Regions from separate parts of the Metabacillus dongyingensis genome, predicted to be linked through region 3. Evidence: a T-box and tRNA genes for the amino acid it is inferred to sense, from the RefSeq annotation. Region 3 holds a T-box; the other regions hold tRNA genes.

Evidence for each region. The T-box of region 3 lies ahead of metG (methionine--tRNA ligase). A T-box ahead of a tRNA ligase gene usually reads a tRNA of that ligase, here a tRNA-Met.
Region 1: it has a tRNA-Met gene. The T-box ahead of metG (methionine--tRNA ligase) is inferred to sense a tRNA for this amino acid. The anticodon was not compared.
Region 2: it has a tRNA-Met gene. The T-box ahead of metG (methionine--tRNA ligase) is inferred to sense a tRNA for this amino acid. The anticodon was not compared.

What each region holds. Positions count from the first base shown of each region.
Region 1 covers NZ_CP082944.1:4,029,552-4,033,121, reverse strand. Annotated here, with positions in the region: rRNA gene K8L98_RS20125 (23S ribosomal RNA) at 1-745, shown strand, start outside; rRNA gene rrf (5S ribosomal RNA) at 877-992, shown strand; tRNA gene K8L98_RS20115 (tRNA-Val) at 1,014-1,089, shown strand; tRNA gene K8L98_RS20110 (tRNA-Thr) at 1,156-1,231, shown strand; tRNA gene K8L98_RS20105 (tRNA-Lys) at 1,406-1,481, shown strand; tRNA gene K8L98_RS20100 (tRNA-Leu) at 1,495-1,575, shown strand; tRNA gene K8L98_RS20095 (tRNA-Gly) at 1,585-1,656, shown strand; tRNA gene K8L98_RS20090 (tRNA-Leu) at 1,666-1,754, shown strand; tRNA gene K8L98_RS20085 (tRNA-Arg) at 1,769-1,845, shown strand; tRNA gene K8L98_RS20080 (tRNA-Pro) at 1,851-1,927, shown strand; tRNA gene K8L98_RS20075 (tRNA-Ala) at 1,945-2,020, shown strand; tRNA gene K8L98_RS20070 (tRNA-Met) at 2,052-2,128, shown strand; tRNA gene K8L98_RS20065 (tRNA-Ile) at 2,136-2,212, shown strand; tRNA gene K8L98_RS20060 (tRNA-Ser) at 2,229-2,321, shown strand; tRNA gene K8L98_RS20055 (tRNA-Met) at 2,410-2,486, shown strand; tRNA gene K8L98_RS20050 (tRNA-Asp) at 2,490-2,565, shown strand; tRNA gene K8L98_RS20045 (tRNA-Phe) at 2,624-2,699, shown strand; tRNA gene K8L98_RS20040 (tRNA-His) at 2,740-2,815, shown strand; tRNA gene K8L98_RS20035 (tRNA-Gly) at 2,832-2,905, shown strand; tRNA gene K8L98_RS20030 (tRNA-Ile) at 2,910-2,986, shown strand; tRNA gene K8L98_RS20025 (tRNA-Asn) at 3,021-3,095, shown strand; tRNA gene K8L98_RS20020 (tRNA-Ser) at 3,101-3,191, shown strand; tRNA gene K8L98_RS20015 (tRNA-Glu) at 3,206-3,277, shown strand.
Region 2 covers NZ_CP082944.1:694,090-697,659, forward strand. Annotated here, with positions in the region: rRNA gene K8L98_RS03545 (23S ribosomal RNA) at 1-1,426, shown strand, start outside; rRNA gene rrf (5S ribosomal RNA) at 1,556-1,671, shown strand; tRNA gene K8L98_RS03555 (tRNA-Asn) at 1,687-1,761, shown strand; tRNA gene K8L98_RS03560 (tRNA-Ser) at 1,766-1,855, shown strand; tRNA gene K8L98_RS03565 (tRNA-Glu) at 1,870-1,944, shown strand; tRNA gene K8L98_RS03570 (tRNA-Val) at 1,961-2,036, shown strand; tRNA gene K8L98_RS03575 (tRNA-Met) at 2,081-2,157, shown strand; tRNA gene K8L98_RS03580 (tRNA-Asp) at 2,161-2,236, shown strand; tRNA gene K8L98_RS03585 (tRNA-Phe) at 2,263-2,338, shown strand; tRNA gene K8L98_RS03590 (tRNA-Thr) at 2,352-2,427, shown strand; tRNA gene K8L98_RS03595 (tRNA-Tyr) at 2,438-2,522, shown strand; tRNA gene K8L98_RS03600 (tRNA-Trp) at 2,540-2,613, shown strand; tRNA gene K8L98_RS03605 (tRNA-His) at 2,641-2,716, shown strand; tRNA gene K8L98_RS03610 (tRNA-Gln) at 2,749-2,823, shown strand; tRNA gene K8L98_RS03615 (tRNA-Gly) at 2,883-2,957, shown strand; tRNA gene K8L98_RS03620 (tRNA-Cys) at 2,966-3,039, shown strand; tRNA gene K8L98_RS03625 (tRNA-Leu) at 3,059-3,147, shown strand; tRNA gene K8L98_RS03630 (tRNA-Leu) at 3,168-3,248, shown strand.
Region 3 covers NZ_OK052578.1:270,646-274,215, forward strand. Annotated here, with positions in the region: gene K8L98_RS26060 (cupredoxin domain-containing protein) at 1-94, shown strand, start outside; gene K8L98_RS26970 (hypothetical protein) at 299-415, shown strand; gene K8L98_RS26065 (GNAT family N-acetyltransferase) at 514-1,050, shown strand; gene K8L98_RS26070 (hypothetical protein) at 1,445-1,894, shown strand; T-box leader at 2,138-2,405, shown strand; gene metG (methionine--tRNA ligase) at 2,457-3,570, shown strand, end outside.

The DNA.
Region 1 (3,570 bases), on a different replicon from region 3:
TGGAGGCATTGGTGGGATACTACCCTTGCTGTATTGAAATTCTAACCCACAGCCCTGATCGGGCTGGGAGACAGTGTCAGGTGGGCAGTTTGACTGGGGCGGTCGCCTCCTAAAATGTAACGGAGGCGCCCAAAGGTTCCCTCAGAATGGTTGGAAATCATTCGCAGAGTGTAAAGGCACAAGGGAGCTTGACTGCGAGACCTACAAGTCGAGCAGGGACGAAAGTCGGGCTTAGTGATCCGGTGGTTCCGCATGGAAGGGCCATCGCTCAACGGATAAAAGCTACCCCGGGGATAACAGGCTTATCTCCCCCAAGAGTCCACATCGACGGGGAGGTTTGGCACCTCGATGTCGGCTCATCGCATCCTGGGGCTGTAGTCGGTCCCAAGGGTTGGGCTGTTCGCCCATTAAAGCGGTACGCGAGCTGGGTTCAGAACGTCGTGAGACAGTTCGGTCCCTATCCGTCGTGGGCGCAGGAAATTTGAGAGGAGCTGTCCTTAGTACGAGAGGACCGGGATGGACGCACCGCTGGTGTACCAGTTGTCTTGCCAAAGGCATCGCTGGGTAGCTATGTGCGGAAGGGATAAGTGCTGAAAGCATCTAAGCATGAAGCCCCCCTCAAGATGAGATTTCCCATCACATTAGTGAGTAAGAACCCTGAAAGATGATCAGGTTGATAGGTCTGAGGTGGAAGCGCGGTGACGTGTGGAGCTGACAGATACTAATCGTTCGAGGACTTAACCACAGTCTAATAAAGTGTAAAATCTAAGTGAAAACTTGTTATCATACGTTATTTAGTTTTGAAAGAATAACTTCTTTCGAAAAAAAAAGCTTGAAATCTTCGGATTTCATAGTATAATAATTTTTGTCACTATGTCTGGTGATGATGGCAAAGAGGTCACACCCGTTCCCATGCCGAACACGGAAGTTAAGCTCTTTAGCGCCGATGGTAGTTGGGGGTTTCCCCCTGTGAGAGTAGGACGTTGCCAGGCTAATGACAAAAGTATTCAAGCGGAGGATTAGCTCAGCTGGGAGAGCATCTGCCTTACAAGCAGAGGGTCGGCGGTTCGAGCCCGTCATCCTCCACCATTTACTCTTGTTGTTAACATGCTGCAAAAGATCAGCAAAAAAAGTATTGCTTACCTTACTTTAAATGCCGGTGTAGCTCAATTGGTAGAGCAACTGACTTGTAATCAGTAGGTTGGGGGTTCAAGTCCTCTTGCCGGCACCATTCGGTCTTAAACTGAATCAAGATATGATTTAATACGTGCCATTAGCTCAGTCGCTAGAGCACGAACGAGTAATCTTCGAAGCTTACGCTTCAGCACACAAATCGAGCCACTCCTTGAATAATCTTTCTGAGATTTGGGTGTCTTGCAAAACTAAAGAGTGTTTTCTTAACTAAGTGCCATTAGCTCAGTCGGTAGAGCATCTGACTTTTAATCAGAGGGTCGAAGGTTCGAGTCCTTCATGGCACACCATTTTCCTTAATATGCGGGTGTGGCGGAATTGGCAGACGCGCTAGACTTAGGATCTAGTGTCATTGACGTGGGGGTTCGAGTCCCTTCACCCGCATCATATTTTGCGGAAGTAGTTCAGTGGTAGAACACCACCTTGCCAAGGTGGGGGTCGCGGGTTCGAATCCCGTCTTCCGCTCTTACTTGCGCCGGGGTGGCGGAACTGGCAGACGCACAGGACTTAAAATCCTGCGGTAGGTGACTACCGTACCGGTTCGATTCCGGTCCTCGGCACCACTTGTTTCATAAATGCGCCCGTAGCTCAATTGGATAGAGCGTTTGACTACGGATCAAAAGGTTATGGGTTCGACTCCTATCGGGCGCGCCATATAACGGGAAGTAGCTCAGCTTGGTAGAGCACTTGGTTTGGGACCAAGGGGTCGCAGGTTCGAATCCTGTCTTCCCGACCATTTTCAACTTTTAATTAGGGGCCTTAGCTCAGCTGGGAGAGCGCCTGCCTTGCACGCAGGAGGTCAGCGGTTCGATCCCGCTAGGCTCCACCAATTATATAGAATTAATTGACTTTGTTCCTGGGGCGGTGTAGCTCAGCTGGCTAGAGCGTACGGTTCATACCCGTGAGGTCGTGGGTTCGACTCCCTCCGCCGCTACCAAAAAAAAGGACCTTTAGCTCAGTTGGTTAGAGCAGACGGCTCATAACCGTCCGGTCGTAGGTTCGAGTCCTACAAGGTCCACCATTCTATTTAGTCTTTCGGAGGTATACCCAAGTCCGGCTGAAGGGATCGGTCTTGAAAACCGACAGGGGAGTCAAATCCCGCGGGGGTTCGAATCCCTCTACCTCCTCCATTATTATTTTAAACAGTGAAATATCTTACTTCAGCAAACCGGTTAATATACAGCATAATCGGATGAGAAAGAACTTGATTATTATTATCGCGGGGTGGAGCAGTCTGGTAGCTCGTCGGGCTCATAACCCGAAGGTCGCAGGTTCAAATCCTGTCCCCGCAACCAAATGGTCCCGTGGTGTAGCGGTTAACATGCCTGCCTGTCACGCAGGAGATCGCCGGTTCGATCCCGGTCGGGACCGCCATTTTTACTAGATTTACGCAGTATTAGTAAAATGCGGTGAAGATTTAATTAATACAAATGGCTTGGTAGCTCAGTCGGTAGAGCAAAGGACTGAAAATCCTTGTGTCGGCGGTTCGATTCCGTCCCAAGCCACCATTTACCTTAATGATGTAAATGTTAAAAAAATATAATTGTGGCGGTTGTGGCGAAGTGGTTAACGCACCAGATTGTGGCTCTGGCATTCGTGGGTTCGATTCCCATCAGTCGCCCCATTTTTATATTCATATTGCGGGTGTAGTTTAATGGTAAAACTCTAGCCTTCCAAGCTAATGTCGTGGGTTCGATTCCCATCACCCGCTCCATAATGGGCCTATAGCTCAGCTGGTTAGAGCGCACGCCTGATAAGCGTGAGGTCGATGGTTCGAGTCCATTTAGGCCCACCATTTATGTTTTGGTAAAATAAGGTTTCAATATTATTCCGCAGTAGCTCAGTGGTAGAGCTATCGGCTGTTAACCGATCGGTCGTAGGTTCGAGTCCTACCTGCGGAGCCATATCTGGGGAAGTACTCAAGTGGCTGAAGAGGCGCCCCTGCTAAGGGTGTAGGTCGCGTAAGCGGCGCGAGGGTTCAAATCCCTCCTTCTCCGCCAGAAAGCCTGTTTTTGGCCCGTTGGTCAAGCGGTTAAGACACCGCCCTTTCACGGCGGTAACACGGGTTCGAATCCCGTACGGGTCATACTTAAAAGAGTGCTGCACATAGTGCAGCGCTTTTTTGTTGATTTTTATTGCTGAAACTTAGATTGTAAGATTGTAAATCGGTCAAGTCTACTATAGATTTTTTAAGTAATAGTCTTCGCTGGTTATGATTCAAGCTGTATCCGTCGTACCTGCTAACCGAAATGATTTTCCTGCTCGCAGATTGCCCTTCCAACTATCAAAAGTAGTGTTCTAGTTCGCCAGACTAATTCCACTTATTAAAAACAACTCAATATCATTCTGAAAACTCGTATAAAAATTCTGCTCATCAAA
Region 2 (3,570 bases), on a different replicon from region 3:
ATATGCGCGTCCAAGCAGTTAGGCTGAGAAGTAGGCAAATCCGCTTCTCATAAAGGCTGAGCTGTGATGGCGAGGGAAATTTAGTACCGAAGTTCCTGATTCCACACTGCCAAGAAAAGCCTCTAGCGAGGTGAGAGGTGCCCGTACCGCAAACCGACACAGGTAGGCGAGGAGAGAATCCTAAGGTGAGCGAGAGAACTCTCGTTAAGGAACTCGGCAAAATGACCCCGTAACTTCGGGAGAAGGGGTGCTTTTTAGGGTTCATAGCCCTGAAAAGCCGCAGTGAATAGGCCCAGGCGACTGTTTAGCAAAAACACAGGTCTCTGCGAAGCCGCAAGGCGAAGTATAGGGGCTGACGCCTGCCCGGTGCTGGAAGGTTAAGAGGAGAGGTTAGCGCAAGCGAAGCTTTGAATTGAAGCCCCAGTAAACGGCGGCCGTAACTATAACGGTCCTAAGGTAGCGAAATTCCTTGTCGGGTAAGTTCCGACCCGCACGAAAGGCGTAACGATCTGGGCACTGTCTCAACGAGAGACTCGGTGAAATTATAGTACCTGTGAAGATGCAGGTTACCCGCGACAGGACGGAAAGACCCCGTGGAGCTTTACTGTAGCCTGATATTGAATTTTGGTACAGCTTGTACAGGATAGGTAGGAGCCTTGGAAGCCGGAGCGCCAGCTTCGGTGGAGGCATTGGTGGGATACTACCCTTGCTGTATTGAAATTCTAACCCACAGCCCTGATCGGGCTGGGAGACAGTGTCAGGTGGGCAGTTTGACTGGGGCGGTCGCCTCCTAAAATGTAACGGAGGCGCCCAAAGGTTCCCTCAGAATGGTTGGAAATCATTCGCAGAGTGTAAAGGCACAAGGGAGCTTGACTGCGAGACCTACAAGTCGAGCAGGGACGAAAGTCGGGCTTAGTGATCCGGTGGTTCCGCATGGAAGGGCCATCGCTCAACGGATAAAAGCTACCCCGGGGATAACAGGCTTATCTCCCCCAAGAGTCCACATCGACGGGGAGGTTTGGCACCTCGATGTCGGCTCATCGCATCCTGGGGCTGTAGTCGGTCCCAAGGGTTGGGCTGTTCGCCCATTAAAGCGGTACGCGAGCTGGGTTCAGAACGTCGTGAGACAGTTCGGTCCCTATCCGTCGTGGGCGCAGGAAATTTGAGAGGAGCTGTCCTTAGTACGAGAGGACCGGGATGGACGCACCGCTGGTGTACCAGTTGTCTTGCCAAAGGCATCGCTGGGTAGCTATGTGCGGAAGGGATAAGTGCTGAAAGCATCTAAGCATGAAGCCCCCCTCAAGATGAGATTTCCCATCACATTAGTGAGTAAGAACCCTGAAAGATGATCAGGTTGATAGGTCTGAGGTGGAAGCGCGGTGACGTGTGGAGCTGACAGATACTAATCGTTCGAGGACTTAACCACAGTCTAATAAAGTGTAAAACCTGAGTGAAACTTGTTATCAAACGTTATTTAGTTTTGAAAGAATAACTTCTTTCAAAAAAAAAGCTTGAAATCTTCGGATTTCATAGTATAATAATTTTTGTCACTATGTCTGGTGATGATGGCAAAGAGGTCACACCCGTTCCCATGCCGAACACGGAAGTTAAGCTCTTTAGCGCCGATGGTAGTTGGGGGTTTCCCCCTGTGAGAGTAGGACGTTGCCAGGCTAGTGAAAATATTATTCCGCAGTAGCTCAGTGGTAGAGCTATCGGCTGTTAACCGATCGGTCGTAGGTTCGAGTCCTACCTGCGGAGCCATTTTGGAGAGCTGTCCGAGTGGCCGAAGGAGCACGATTGGAAATCGTGTAGGCGGTAACCCGTCTCAAGGGTTCGAATCCCTTGCTCTCCGCCACTACTTATATAAATGGCCCGTTGGTCAAGCGGTTAAGACACCGCCCTTTCACGGCGGTAACACGGGTTCGAATCCCGTACGGGTCACCAATATCATTTTCACTGCGGAGGATTAGCTCAGCTGGGAGAGCATCTGCCTTACAAGCAGAGGGTCGGCGGTTCGAGCCCGTCATCCTCCACCATCTTTACTGAAATAAAGCAGCAAAAAAACTTCATTTATTATTGTCGCGGGGTGGAGCAGTCTGGTAGCTCGTCGGGCTCATAACCCGAAGGTCGCAGGTTCAAATCCTGTCCCCGCAACCAAATGGTCCCGTGGTGTAGCGGTTAACATGCCTGCCTGTCACGCAGGAGATCGCCGGTTCGATCCCGGTCGGGACCGCCATTCTCTTAATTAAAAAAGAATAAAATGGCTTGGTAGCTCAGTCGGTAGAGCAAAGGACTGAAAATCCTTGTGTCGGCGGTTCGATTCCGTCCCAAGCCACCATTTACACTTAAATGCCGGTGTAGCTCAATTGGTAGAGCAACTGACTTGTAATCAGTAGGTTGGGGGTTCAAGTCCTCTTGCCGGCACCACTTACAGTGTGGAGGGGTAGCGAAGTGGCTAAACGCGGCGGACTGTAAATCCGCTCCCTCCGGGTTCGGCGGTTCGAATCCGTCCCCCTCCACCATTTTATTAAAAGAATATAGGGGTATAGTTTAAAGGTAGAACAGAGGTCTCCAAAACCTCCGGTGTGGGTTCGAGTCCTACTACCCCTGCCAATTTAATTAATCTTATATAGTATAATGGCGGTTGTGGCGAAGTGGTTAACGCACCAGATTGTGGCTCTGGCATTCGTGGGTTCGATTCCCATCAGTCGCCCCATTTTTTACTTAATAGGGTTTTTATTTCTGTTTTGGGCTATAGCCAAGCGGTAAGGCAACGGACTTTGACTCCGTCATGCGCTGGTTCGAATCCAGCTAGCCCAGCCATTTTCAATCTAAAGTCATCTTTGTGCAGCTCCTGCATAAAATACATTACAATGCGATTTGCGGAAGTAGTTCAGTGGTAGAACACCACCTTGCCAAGGTGGGGGTCGCGGGTTCGAATCCCGTCTTCCGCTCCAATAGTTGAGGCGGCATAGCCAAGTGGTAAGGCAGAGGTCTGCAAAACCTTTATCCCCGGTTCAAATCCGGGTGTCGCCTCCAATTTTTATTTATCACCCTTGCCGGGGTGGCGGAACTGGCAGACGCACAGGACTTAAAATCCTGCGGTAGGTGACTACCGTACCGGTTCGATTCCGGTCCTCGGCACCATCTTCATCACAATTTCATTTGCCGGTGTGGCGGAATTGGCAGACGCGCACGACTCAAAATCGTGTTCCTCTGGAGTGCCGGTTCGACCCCGGCCACCGGTATCGAAATTTTATTACTTTCAATTACAAGTGAATTAAGTAATATCAACGTTTAAAAACGTCTCTACAGTTATTGTAGAGGCGTTTTTTTGTTGTCTTTTTATCTTTTTTTTACATGACATCCTCAAATGAAATCGTGTTCCTTAATCGTGTGCACCGTTGAAGGAGGAATTATTATGACAAGGCGTAAGAATGTTTTAAATGATGATGAACTGGCTGTTATTCAAAGTAAGTAAAAGCTTATGTAGAGACATTTAAAGATGCTATTCAATTGTTCATTAAGGATTGCGAATTTCGAAATTTAAGACCTCATACAATTCAATAT
Region 3 (3,570 bases):
TTTCAAAGCACTTAAAACGGGTGTTTTTGAATATTATTGTACGTTACCAGGTCATAAAGAGTCAGGTATGATAGGAAGCATGAGTGTCTTTTAGAGACAATAACGTATGTTAAGAATGTAATATGTGAAATGTTTATTCTAATAAAAGGCATACTCCGAATGAAGAGTATGTTTTTTATGTGTTATACCGAATATTAAAAAAGTCCACAGCTGTGTAGAATTTTTTCATTTATTCCATAATTTCTTCAAATATTTCTTATAAGATTATTATAATAATTTCTTCATGAGGTGAGCACCTTTGTTAATCTTTATCAAAGAAGTCAAATTAAGAAAAAATGGACAAATAAATATACCCAGTGAAATTAGAAATGAATTTAACTTTAAAATTGGAAATATTGTTAAAAGTCGTATCTAAAGATAATTCTATTATTCTTACTAAGATAAAGATTTAAAACTTGAGAATGTTTAATGGAATAACTCTTCATTTATAAAAGAAACGGTAAGGTTTTAGATATGCTATCTAAACTTGAAACTGAAAAAACTTTATTAAGGGCATTTGAGCCAGAAGATGCACCTTTTGTTGAGGAGTTAGCAGGAGATAAAAGGGTTGCAGCAACTACAATTACTATTCCTCACCCTTATCCACCTGGAAGTGCTGTTAACTGGATTGAAAAACACAAAGAACGTGCTGAGAAAAAAGAGAGCTATATTTTTGCAATAGAAGAAAAAAGCGATGGTAAACTTATAGGAACAGTAACTTTACGCATTGAAAATAATCACAAAAGAGCTGAGTTAGCTTACTGGTTTGGAGTGCCTTTTTGGGGAAAGGGGTATGCAACAGAATCCATAGGCAAGGTATTAGAATTTGGTTTTGAAAATGTTGGATTGAACAGAATATGGGCAACTGTAATGAAGAAAAACATTGCTTCAAGTAAGGTTTTGACTAAGAACGGCTTTAATCACGAAGGGACTTTTCCTAAACACGATTTAAAGTGGGGAAAATTTGAGGATGTCGAATACTACGGTTTATTAAATGATGATTTTATATAAACTTATTAAGCTAAAGGAATTCTAGAGTTTAACTTTAATTTGTATGAAAATCATGAAATAACACATGATAATTTCTACAAATTAAAGAATGGTGTGGTATAAATGGATATAATATCAGCTCCGCTTTTATTGTTTATTGTCTTGACTTTAGTAGGGATGTACATTGTTTATTTTTTGCTTCATAGGTTTATAAATAAAAAAAAGCATAAGGAAATTGATCCTAACGAAGTTGTTGTAAAGAATCAGGATGAATTACCTTAATATATATTTGTTTATTGGGGCGATTGCTTAAAAAGTGTCGCCTCTTCTTTTTGAAGTAAATGGCAGTTTAGCTTAATAAGGTAATACTTTCGCTCCATCTGGAAAAATTACTCTTAAGGAGGAGTGGAGACGAATGAACCGACGATTATATTTAACCTTGTTACTTGGATTGTTTTTTTCATTAGTGTGTCTTTATAGCAACAACCACATAAATGCTGAAAATACTTATCTTTACCCTGATAACAAGGAAAAGAACTTTATTAGTGCAACAGAATTTTTACGTACGGGCAATTTAAGAGGGTACAGTCAATTTAAAGGTGCAGATATAAATCTAATACAAAAACTGGCTTATAAAGACTTAAAGAAGTTTATTCGCTCGAAAGTTAATGATAATTACTACTTAAATCTAAACAATATCTATATAAATACCAATGATAATGTCAGCCCAAATCGACAAGTATATTTTTACTGTTCGATAATTGACAATGAAACAACTTTTATGCATAAATTTATTATTTTAGATGCTGAAACAACAGAGCCATTATTTGAAGGCAATGGGCAAAAATTCAAAGAACTTGATTAAATAAATCCATCCAAAACAATTGTCAGGAGCATCTGTCTGTTTATTCTTCTTCAACTATCGGGGGCGATTGCTTAACAAAGTGTCGCCTCTTCTTATTCAGCTAAAAGGCAGTTTAACGGAGTAAGCGGATTCTAAAGTTATTCTACATAAGGACCATATAGTTGAAGAACCATTTTTAATAATTACCTTTAAAAACACTTCTAAATTTCCAATTATTGTGTAATAATAAGGAAAATATATTTGTTAAACGCGATGATGAGGAAAGTAAGTCAACCATCATTTTCTTACAGAGAGCTTTGGTAGCTGAAAAGAAGCAGAAAATAGTTGATTGAAAATGGCCTTTGAGTAGCAAAGTCGACTTTCAGTTAATGAATTAGACCTTGACGAGATTTGGCACTCGTTATAAATGTCAAAGTATAAGAGTGATTCATTCTCTCCGTACTTATTGAGGCTGATAATGTGAATTATTAGTGAATTAAGGTGGTAACACGAGATATACCTCGTCCTTAGGCAATCAAATTGTCTATGGGCGAGGTTTTTTTAATTTAGGGGAGGAAGAAATATGACCATTTTTATTGGAGGAGCATGGCCATATGCTAATGGTTCACTGCATTTAGGGCATGTAGCAGCCTTATTACCAGGAGATATTTTAGCAAGGTATTACAGACAGAAAGGAGAAAAAGTGCTTTATGTTTCAGGAAGTGACTGTAATGGCACACCAATATCGATACGAGCAAATCAAGAAAATACGACAACTGAAGCAATTGCAAACCGTTATCACGAAGAATTTGTAGAGAGTTTTCAAAAGCTTGGGTTCTCCTACGATTTGTACACTCGTACAGATGCCGAACATCATCACAAGTCAGTACAGACCATATTTTTAAAATTGCTTGAAAATGGCTATCTTTACAAAAAGACGATTGAGCAGGCTTATTGTGAAACGGATCATCAATTTTTACCAGATCGTTTTGTAGAAGGGATTTGTCCGAATTGCGGCGCGAAAGCAAGGGGGGACCAATGTGATAATTGTTCTGCCATTTTAGATCCACTTGATTTAATCGATAAGCGTTGTAAGATTTGTGGGAACCAACCTGCCATTAAAGAAACGGTGCATTTTTATTTCTCGTTTAGTCATTTCCAGAAACAATTAGAAACATTTGTGGGGAAGGCACAGCAGGAAAATAGATGGCGTGAAAATGCGATTTCGTTAACAACTAGATATTTAAAAGAGGGTGTACTCGACCGAGCTGTTACGCGTGATTTGCCAAACGGTGTTGAAGTTCCTATATCAGGTTTTGAAGGTAAGAAAATTTATGTATGGATCGAAGCCGTGGCAGGCTATTTAACTGCAAGTATAGAATGGGCGGAGCAAAATAACGAAAACATAGAAGATTGGTGGAATAAAGACACCATTTCTTATTATATTCATGGGAAGGATAATATTCCATTCCATACGATCATTTGGCCTTCTATTCTAATGGGCATCAATAATCCTGCTTTACCAGCACATATAATTTCGAATGAGTATTTAACTCTAGAAAAGCGTAAGCTATCGACGAGTCAAAATTGGGCAGTCTGGGTTCCATATATTTTAGAGAGATATGATGCTGACTCAATTCGATATTTTTTAACAATCAATGCACCTGAAAATCGAGATACTGATTTTTCATGGCGTG